2 regions of the Microbulbifer sp. 2205BS26-8 genome follow, and region 1 is predicted to be linked to the other one. Evidence: predicted binding sites of a transcription regulator. Region 1 holds the regulator's gene; the other holds the start of a gene.
What was found. The regulator LexA, encoded in region 1, represses DNA repair genes until DNA is damaged. The targets are predictions, from matches to a motif close to ACTGTNTNTANANACAGT.
Positions count from the first base shown of each region.

Region 1 (4,421 bases):
CGCAAGCTCCACATCTGTGGCAACAATCCAGATTGCAGCGGTTATGCAATTGAGCAGGGCACCTTTAAGATCAAAGGGTACGATGGCCCGGTGATCGAGTGTGACAAGTGCGGCAGTGACATGCAACTGAAGTCTGGTCGTTTTGGTAAGTACTTTGGCTGTACCAATGAAGCTTGTAAAAACACCCGTAAGTTATTGAAAAATGGCCAGCCGGCGCCGCCGAAAATGGACCCGGTGCCCATGCCGGAGCTGGCGTGCTTGAAAGTGGATGACCACTATATTCTGCGCGACGGTGCCACCGGGCTTTTCCTGGCCGCCAGTCAGTTCCCTAAAAAACGCGAAACACGCGCCCCCCTGGTCAAAGAGTTGCTGCCTCACCAGAGCGAAATCGACCCCAAGTACAGCTTCCTTTTCTCTGCCCCGCTCAAAGACAACGAGGGGCGGGACACGGTGGTGCGTTTCAGTCGCAAGATGCAGCAGCAATATGTGCAGTCTGAGGAGGGGGGCAAAGCGACAGGATGGCGTGCTTTCTATCGCGAGGGCACTTGGCAGGTCGAGCCCGGTGATAAAAGCACCGCTGCCAAACGTAAACCCCCGCGCAAGAAAGCCGCTCAAGGCAGTCAATGACGAATCTCTATACGGGTCTGGTTGTCTCTGCGCTGCGCAAATGCCAGCTGTTGTTACAGTTGTCTGGTGAATCTGCCTTGCAAAACAGGGCCCTGCAAGAGGCAGCCCTGTTTCAGTTGTGGAAAGCCTACAAGGCTTACCTCGCTGAGCTGGCAAATGAATTGCAATTGGGTTTCGAGCCCGAGTCATTGCAAGTAATCCTGGATAGTCTCAAGAGCCGGGGAGTGGTCAGTAGTGAGGCCAGGGAATTATCCTTGCTCTATGCTGATCCAGATAGCTGGTTAAGCAAGCTGCTTCAAGGCTGGAGAAAGCTGCAGCAGCTTGCTCCCACACCCACAATGGAATCCGCGCGGAAAGAGGCAAACCTGATCCCACTGCGCAGTATGGCCGCCCCCACATCCGGTGCGCTTTCTGCTGAAATTCTGCTGAAGTGGCATGGTGCTCTGAGAGAATTGGTGCGCAGGCAGCGTGCCAGTTTGGAGGAGTGTTAAGTGTACCTGTGTACCATTTGCTTCGCTTGCCTGCGCCCACTGAAACTTATAAATAGCCTGTGTTACACTGGGCGCAAATTGATTTGTGGTGAAGGAAAAGCAAATGTCCTCCGAAACTTATGAGATTATCGAACTGGCCAATGGCGATGTGGCTTTGCGTCGCAGCGGCCACAAGGAGGACCCTCTGGTGAGTATTCATTTCTCAGCCGAGAGTCTCCAGTTTATGAGAAAACACAAGGTGGCTATTGCCCGGGCTATGCTGGAAGCGGGCATTGAGGCTGTACACAATCTGGATGAGCTGGAGCCGGGTTACTTTGAGGAAGACGAGGAATCACTGCTGGCTAACCATACGATCCATTGATCGAGGGGTTATCCCGGAGAGGTTTCAACAGCGGCCAACGGCCGCTGTTTTTCGTATTAAGGCGTGATCAAATCAAGGGGTTTGGCGAATGACGCCCACCGCCAGCCCTTCAATCACAAAGTGGTTGTCCCGCATATCCACCTGAATGATGTCGAAATCATCATTTTCAGGCAGTAACTGCACCGCCGCCTGGTTGCCTTTGCGGCGGAAACGTTTCACGGTGACCTCCTCGTCAATACGTGCCACAACAATCTGCCCATTCCTGACCTGCTCGGTTTTCTGTACCGCGAGCAGATCCCCGTCGAGTATGCCCGCATCGCGCATACTCATCCCGTGTACCCGGAGCAGGTAGTCTGCCGGCGGGCGAAAGAAGTTGGCAGGAAGGTCGCAATAGTCCTCGATGTGTTCTGCCGCGAGAACGGGGTGACCTGCGGCAACGCGACCAATGATGGGAAGGCCGGATTGGTGGTCGGGAATCCGAATGCCGCGGGAAGCGCCGGCGACCATCTCAATGGCTCCTTTGCGCGCCAGGGCCTTCAGGTGCTCTTCTGCGGCATTGGGTGACCGGAAGCCCAGCTCCTGGGCAATTTCCGCCCGGGTTGGCGGATAACCTGTTTCTTCCAAATAGGTTTTGATCAGCTCTAGTACTTGGGTTTGTCGGGCAGTGAGATTGGTCATGGGATTACCTAATATTCTGTATTTTTATACAGTTGCTGGGATTATATACAGAATTGATGTATATGCAATCCCAATGCACCCCCGCTGTATATGCTGCTACATTGGTTATGAAAACTGGGAATGAAACACGCTTGTTGAAAGGCCTGACAGAGAGGGAACGATGCTGGATGCAAAAATGGCTGAGGCATGGCGGGTGCTGCGCATACAGTCGGAGTTGGTAGATGGCATTGAACGTCTGATCGCACTTAGTGGCGCGGTTACGGTTTTTGGGGGCGCGCGCTTTACCGAGAGTAGTCCCGAGTACCGGCAAGGTGTGAAGCTCGGTGAGTTATTGGCCGCAGAGGGTATTTCGGTAATCACCGGTGGGGGACCGGGTTTGATGGAGGCGTGTAATCGCGGAGCTTTTGCCCTGCCGGGCACTTCAATTGGGTTGAACATTGAGCTTCCTTTTGAGCAGACAGCCAACCCGTATCAGGATATCAGTTTAAATTTCCGTTATTTCTTTGTGCGTAAATTTATGTTTGTCAAACACGCTGTGGGCTTTGTGGGTCTGCCGGGGGGCTACGGTACTTTGGATGAATTGTTTGAGGCATTAACTTTGGTTCAGACACAAAAAGTGCGACGGTTTCCCATTGTATTAGTGGATAGAAACTACTGGCGTGGTCTCTACAACTGGCTGGTGGATACGGTCTTGGAGCGAGATTGCATTGATGCAGGCGATCTGGATTTATTCCACATCGTGGAAACGGTAGAGGAGGCGGCAGACCTGATACTGCAATTTATGCGGCCCCAGGAGTAAGCAGAATTTTTCCCGTGTGTCGCGCCTGCCTCCATCTCGTATTTTAACCGGCAAACAAAGCGTCGCATTTAAAAAACAGCGCAATTGAACTGGCTGCTTTTGTGACTCGCGCCGGCCCGGAGCTGCTGGCTGCGCCGCTTGTATTGCAATGACCCGGCAATGTATGCCACGACCGGGTTAGCGATAACTGAGCAAACCATACTTCTTCCAAAGGAGCGGTCTTTATCGACAACGTGCTCCCAACCGCTACCCCCTCCTGATCACAGCCTCAATGATTGATCGGGATATGGGAGTAGAATAGGGTGTCGACAGACCGGCGGTGGAGTGTGCTAGTCTGGCCAGAATCAAACACCTGTTTTAAATCCTGGTTGACTGCTTATGAGCCATACGGACACCGTTATCCGCATACTGGACGCCGCAGAGATCCTGTTTTCGGAGCGCGGCTTTACCGAGACATCCTTAAGGACAATCACCAGCACGGCCGGGGTCAACCTGGCCGCCGTCAATTATCATTTTGGTTCAAAGAAGGCATTGATTCAGGCGGTGTTTGAACGTTTTTTAACCCCGTTCACCTGCGCGCTGGAGTCAGAACTGGACGGGTGTGCTGCATCTGGTCGACACCTGCGTGTGGAAGACCTGCTGGGGAGTCTCTACCGGGTGGGGCTCGGCAGCCTCGGCGAACATGGTCGCGATCCCCAGCGTTTCATGCGCCTTTTAGGGTTGGCCTATACGCAGTTCCAGGGGCATTTGCGCCGTTTTATCGTGTCCCGGTATGGCGATAGCTACCGCCGTTTTGCCGGTCTGCTGGCAGAGGCCCTCCCCGGGATAGACCCTGTCACCTTCTACTGGCGCCTGTACTTCATGCTGGGTGCAACCATCTTTACGCTGTCGAGTTTCGATGCCATAGAGGCTATCCTGAGAGAGGATTTTGGTGCGCAGAGCAGTTTGCCAGAGACCCTGGAACGACTGGTGCCTGCTGCCGCTGCCATGCTACAGGTTGTTGAAACATAGCCTCTGAAAGGGGTGTTCAGGCGGCGGAACTATTCAAGGAGCTTATTATGTCCGCACCGCTGGGACCGGTTATGGTCGATATCGAGGGACTTGAACTTTCCAGTGAGGATTGTGAATTGCTGCAGCATCCACTCGTGGGAGGGGTGATTTTTTTCGCGCGTAACTACCACAACCGGGCCCAATTGCAGGAGTTGATCGCGGCGATCCGTGCGTTGCGCCCGGAGTTGTTGTTGGCTGTCGATCAGGAAGGGGGCAGGGTCCAGCGTTTTCGCGATGAATTTACCCGTCTGCCATCCCTGCAGTCCCTGTCCGCAAGAGCCTCACAAAAGCAATTGCGGGATGTGGGTTGGCTGTTGGCAGCGGAATTGCTGGCAGTGGGAGTGGATTTCAGTTTTGCGCCGGTTTTGGATGCAGATGATGCATACAGTCGGGTCATTGGCGACCGCAGTTTTTG
Region 1 covers NZ_JAVAMR010000005.1:36,344-40,764, forward strand. Annotated here, with positions in the region: gene topA (type I DNA topoisomerase) at 1-627, shown strand, start outside; gene Q5Y71_RS02790 (DUF6586 family protein) at 624-1,118, shown strand; gene Q5Y71_RS02795 (hypothetical protein) at 1,222-1,479, shown strand; gene lexA (transcriptional repressor LexA) at 1,552-2,157, opposite strand; gene Q5Y71_RS02805 (TIGR00730 family Rossman fold protein) at 2,318-2,956, shown strand; gene Q5Y71_RS02810 (TetR/AcrR family transcriptional regulator) at 3,335-3,967, shown strand; gene nagZ (beta-N-acetylhexosaminidase) at 4,015-4,421, shown strand, end outside.

Region 2 (4,421 bases), on a different contig from region 1:
CCCCTGTCGGCCCGATAAGGGCATATCCGGGGCATCGGATTCCAGCAGCAGGCTCTGCAGCGGCACGCGGGAAAACGTGCGGCGCGTTTTCGCCGCACGTGGGTAGGTGACAGTGCCACCCACCCCCAGATAGAACCCCAACTGCCAGTAATCCCCGGCCATCTGCTCGCTGCCACTAAAGGCGTGCACAACTCCACCGCGGGGAGGGCGATAGTGTTTCAGCAGCCGCAACACGGCATTGTGTGTACGGTGTACATGTAATACCAGGGGAAGCTGCAACGCGCAGGCCACTTCTATCTGTAGCCGGAACACGGCCTCTTGCAGGGCCAGGGGGGTGTCTATGGCGGTGTCCAGGCCGCACTCGCCTACCGCCACACAGGCATATTCGCGCACATGCGAGGTGAGGGCGTGACCGAGCTGATCCAGTCCCTCTGCCGATACGGTCAAATCCTCTATCCTGCCTACCCACCAGGGGTGAATACCCGCAGCCGCATACCAGCCCGGCTGGCCTTTGACCAGGTCTGCAAGGGGTTGCCACTGGGCCTCGCAAACGCCGGGAATAATCATCCGGCTGACACCGGCAGCCAAGCACCTTTGCCAAACCCGGCTCCTGTCCGGTGCAAAGGCATCAAAGTCAAAATGACAATGGCTGTCGATCAATTTCACTGAGCTCTCCGGGTTACCCGCACCTAGGTACGGGGCAATCACCCCCTCCCTGCCCGGTCTCAAACACCAAAGCCACTGCGGGGCATTGCCTGTATTGTAACGGCCCGCACCCGCCTGAAAAAAGTGGCCTCGCCTGCCCCCCCGGCCTGTGAGCCGTTGGGAAAAGCCCCTGCGTAACCACAAGATCCAGCCCCTCAAAACCGGTCTGCCAGCACCGGGCCTCATCGGGCCTTCCAACTGTTGCGAGCGGTTCGGCAATGCACAAGGGGTGCCCCGGCATGCCGGGGCTGGAGAGAAACTCCCAACTGGGCGCTACCCTTAGAGTTGCAGCTTTCTTATCAGGCGCGCACTGGTAGTACCCTGTACCAGCAGGGAGAAAAGAACCACACCGAACACCATGGATTGGATAGTCCACCAGTAAGGCAACTCAACCGGTAAAGACAGTACCAGTGCCACGGCAATAACGCTGTGCAAACCACCCCAGCTCATCAGCAGTCGCCAGGATTTTGGAATCGGCGGGCCGACAAATCGCGTGAGCGGTGCGACCAATACCACCGACAGCGCCCGCGAACCCAGGGCTGCCGCCGTTGCGATCAGCATCGCCAGCCATTGGTGCGTGAACATCTCAAAGGTAATCACCAGTCCCATGATGACGAAGATGATGGCTGTAAACAGCAATCCCAGCCACTCCCAGGTCGGTTCGGCGTCGGCGAGATAGGTTTTGCTCTGTTTGCGCAAACAGGAACGGGCCACAATGGCACAGATCATCACTGAAATAATGCCCGATACCTTGAATACGCTTTCCGCCAGGTAGAAGCTGCCAAACGCGGCAATGACCAGGGTCATCAGTGCCGCACTGGGGGAGCGCAAGAACAGGATCACCAGGGAGGTGACCAGGCCGAATACCAGCCCGCAGGCCACACCACCAAAAAAAATCATACAGAAATACAGTGCTACCGAACCGGCACTCAGTGACGGGGCCTCACTCCCCCCCTCCATCAGAGAGTAGGTTGCCAGCCCCAGCATCAGGGAGTAAAACACCACCGCTGCAGCGTCATTAAAAAGGCTCTCCCCCTCGACGAGAGTCACCAAATCCTTCCCACTGTGTGCCCGCCGCAATAAATTGACCACCGATACAGGATCGGTAGCGGCGAGGATCGCACCGGTCAACAGCGCTGCTGTCCAGGGGAATCCCTGAGGGTGTCCGATACCATAGTAAGTGATTGTCGCGATCAGAAAGGCACAGACAACCAGGCCCAGAGTAGAAAATAACAGGATCGGACCTATCCAGCGCTTCAATGCTTTTGGGTCCAGCTGCCAGGCCGATTCAAAAATCAGAACCGGCAGAATAACGAAAAAAACCAGATCACGCAGGCTGGTTGCCCGCACTCCGGTGTCGTACTCGATCACCGGCAGCAACAGAGCAGCCAGCACCCCGGCAACCAGGCAGCCGAGCGTGTTATCGATGCGCAGGATGCGTGCGATGCCCAGTCCAATAACCGCCGCCAGGGCCAGGTAAAGCCCCTGCCCTACAATGGTGACCAAATCACTCACGGGTTTGTCCCCTTGCAGTGCTTCAAACTGGCAATAGAAATATTAATTTTAATAGCTTTAGGCAATAGCTATTCCCCGGTTTTCCTCAACAGGCACACTTCAGAGACCAAACCCCGCACAATTGGGGCTTTCAACAGCCTTTTTCCCTGATGTGACTCCCCAAAGAATAGCTTGCGCAAAAGACAGACCTCACCATAGACTGTACATCTATACAGTTTGGATCCCGAATATGTCCGATAACAAAAGCGCCAACCCACTGCGTCACCACAAGGGGCGGGGTGCGGCCAGTAATATGGCCGGGCGTTTCACCCCTTATTCAAGCACCCGCGAGGGGGATGGGTGGGCGGTCAAAGCCGAACCGCTGGAGCGCCTGCTCACCGAGGCCATCGAGGAAAAGGCCCGATCGATCATTGCCACCAATCAATCGCCCGATATCCCCTTTACCCAGTCAATCAATCCTTACAGAGGGTGTGAGCACGGGTGTATTTATTGCTATGCCCGCCCAGCCCATGCCTACATGGATCTCTCTCCCGGCCTCGACTTCGAGAGCAGGATTTTTTTCAAGCCGAACGCCGCGACCCTGCTGGAACAGGCGCTGCGCAGGCGGAACTACCGCTGCAGCCCCATTGCACTGGGCACAAACACCGACCCCTACCAGCCGCTGGAAAAAGAAAAAGGTATCACCCGGACAATACTCCAGATGATGCAGCAGTTCCGACAACCGACAACCATTGTCACCAAGGGGCAGCTGATCCTGCGCGATTTACCGATTCTGGCAGAGATGGCCCAGGACAAGCTGGTCCAGATCGCCATTAGTGTCACCACACTGGATAATGCCCTGAAGAGAAAGCTGGAACCCCGCACAGCGGGCCCGTCTGCCCGGTTGCGTATTATTGAGCAACTGAGTGGTGCCGGGATACCCACGACAGTACTCGCGGCGCCAATGATCCCGGCACTCAATGACTGTGAACTGGAGGCTATCCTCACCGCTGCCCGCGATGCCGGCGCCGAGCACGCCGCCTACATCCTGTTGCGGTTACCCCATGAAGTGGCGCCATTATTCCGCGAGTGGCTCGCAGTACACTACCCGCAAAGGGCCAGACACGTGATGAGCCTGATACGGCAAAGCCGCGGCGGGCAAGACTATCAAAGCGACTTTTCCCAACGCCGTACCGGTACCGGGGTATTTGCACAGTTATTACGCCGGCGCTTTCATGTTGCCACCGGCAAACTGGGCCTGAATAACCGCCGCCTGTCGTTAGACTGCAGTGGATTCCGACCCCCGCCCGAAGCCGGCGAGCAGCGCGTGTTATTCTAGCGGCAGCAGAGGGTATGCACTATAAACAGTCTCTGAGCAGGTGAGCTACTGGATGCGTTGTTGGTTTGTCTATCTGATCCGCACGGGCAGCGGCACACTCTATACGGGGATCACCACAGATACCCGGCGGCGCTTTGCCGAACACTGTACCGGCGGCGCCAGAGCTGCCAGGGCCCTGCGCGGCAAGGGGCCACTCACTTTGGAATACCAGATCGAGACGCCGGACAAACCCACAGCTCTCAAACTGGAAAGGGCTATCAAGCGGTGGCCCAAGCAGAAAAAGGAGGGGCTGATTGCCGGCACAGAGCCGCTGCCCCATGTATGATTCCGCCAACCGCAAAGCTGGGCATAAAACGCATCAGGCACCCTGAAAAACCCGAACAGCACCGCCCTCTCCCAGCGGGCAGGCTGCGGTGTGTCACAGCGATAAAAAGCGGGGGGAATCAACACCCTCCCCCCGAGAGAGAAATCCTATCGCTCTATCTTGGGGTCAATAGCCAGGCCACTTCCTGTGCCGGTACCCGCCCTTTCAACCCCCCAGGCACCTCACGCTGGCGCAGCATCCTCACTTGATAGTTTGCCTCATAGCAATCAAAGATCGCCCTTGAGCTAACCGAGAAAGGCGGCCCGGCAAGCAGTGACTGCTCATACTCAAAGGTAATCAACAATTGCGGGGCAGCACCAGTTATGTCCATCAAGTGCCCGGTATACGCTTTGCGCATATCCGCAGGCAGAGCCACCAAAGCCGCGCGGTCGTAGATGGCATCCACAGTGCCAAGTAACGCTGCATCGAGATCAAATATATCGCCCACAAAAACCGTTGTGTTATCCCCATGGTAGCGCTTAAGCCGGTGCACCCTTTCGGTTTGTGGTATCACCCCCA
Region 2 covers NZ_JAVAMR010000002.1:120,192-124,612, forward strand. Annotated here, with positions in the region: gene Q5Y71_RS01175 (TatD family hydrolase) at 1-666, opposite strand, end outside; gene Q5Y71_RS01180 (sodium:proton antiporter) at 985-2,220, opposite strand; gene Q5Y71_RS01185 (PA0069 family radical SAM protein) at 2,450-3,538, shown strand; gene Q5Y71_RS01190 (GIY-YIG nuclease family protein) at 3,591-3,863, shown strand; gene tmpT (thiopurine S-methyltransferase) at 4,018-4,421, opposite strand, start outside.
Region 2: a site for LexA is predicted at 2,419-2,436, ahead of Q5Y71_RS01185 (PA0069 family radical SAM protein). Genes of this name have one in related genera too.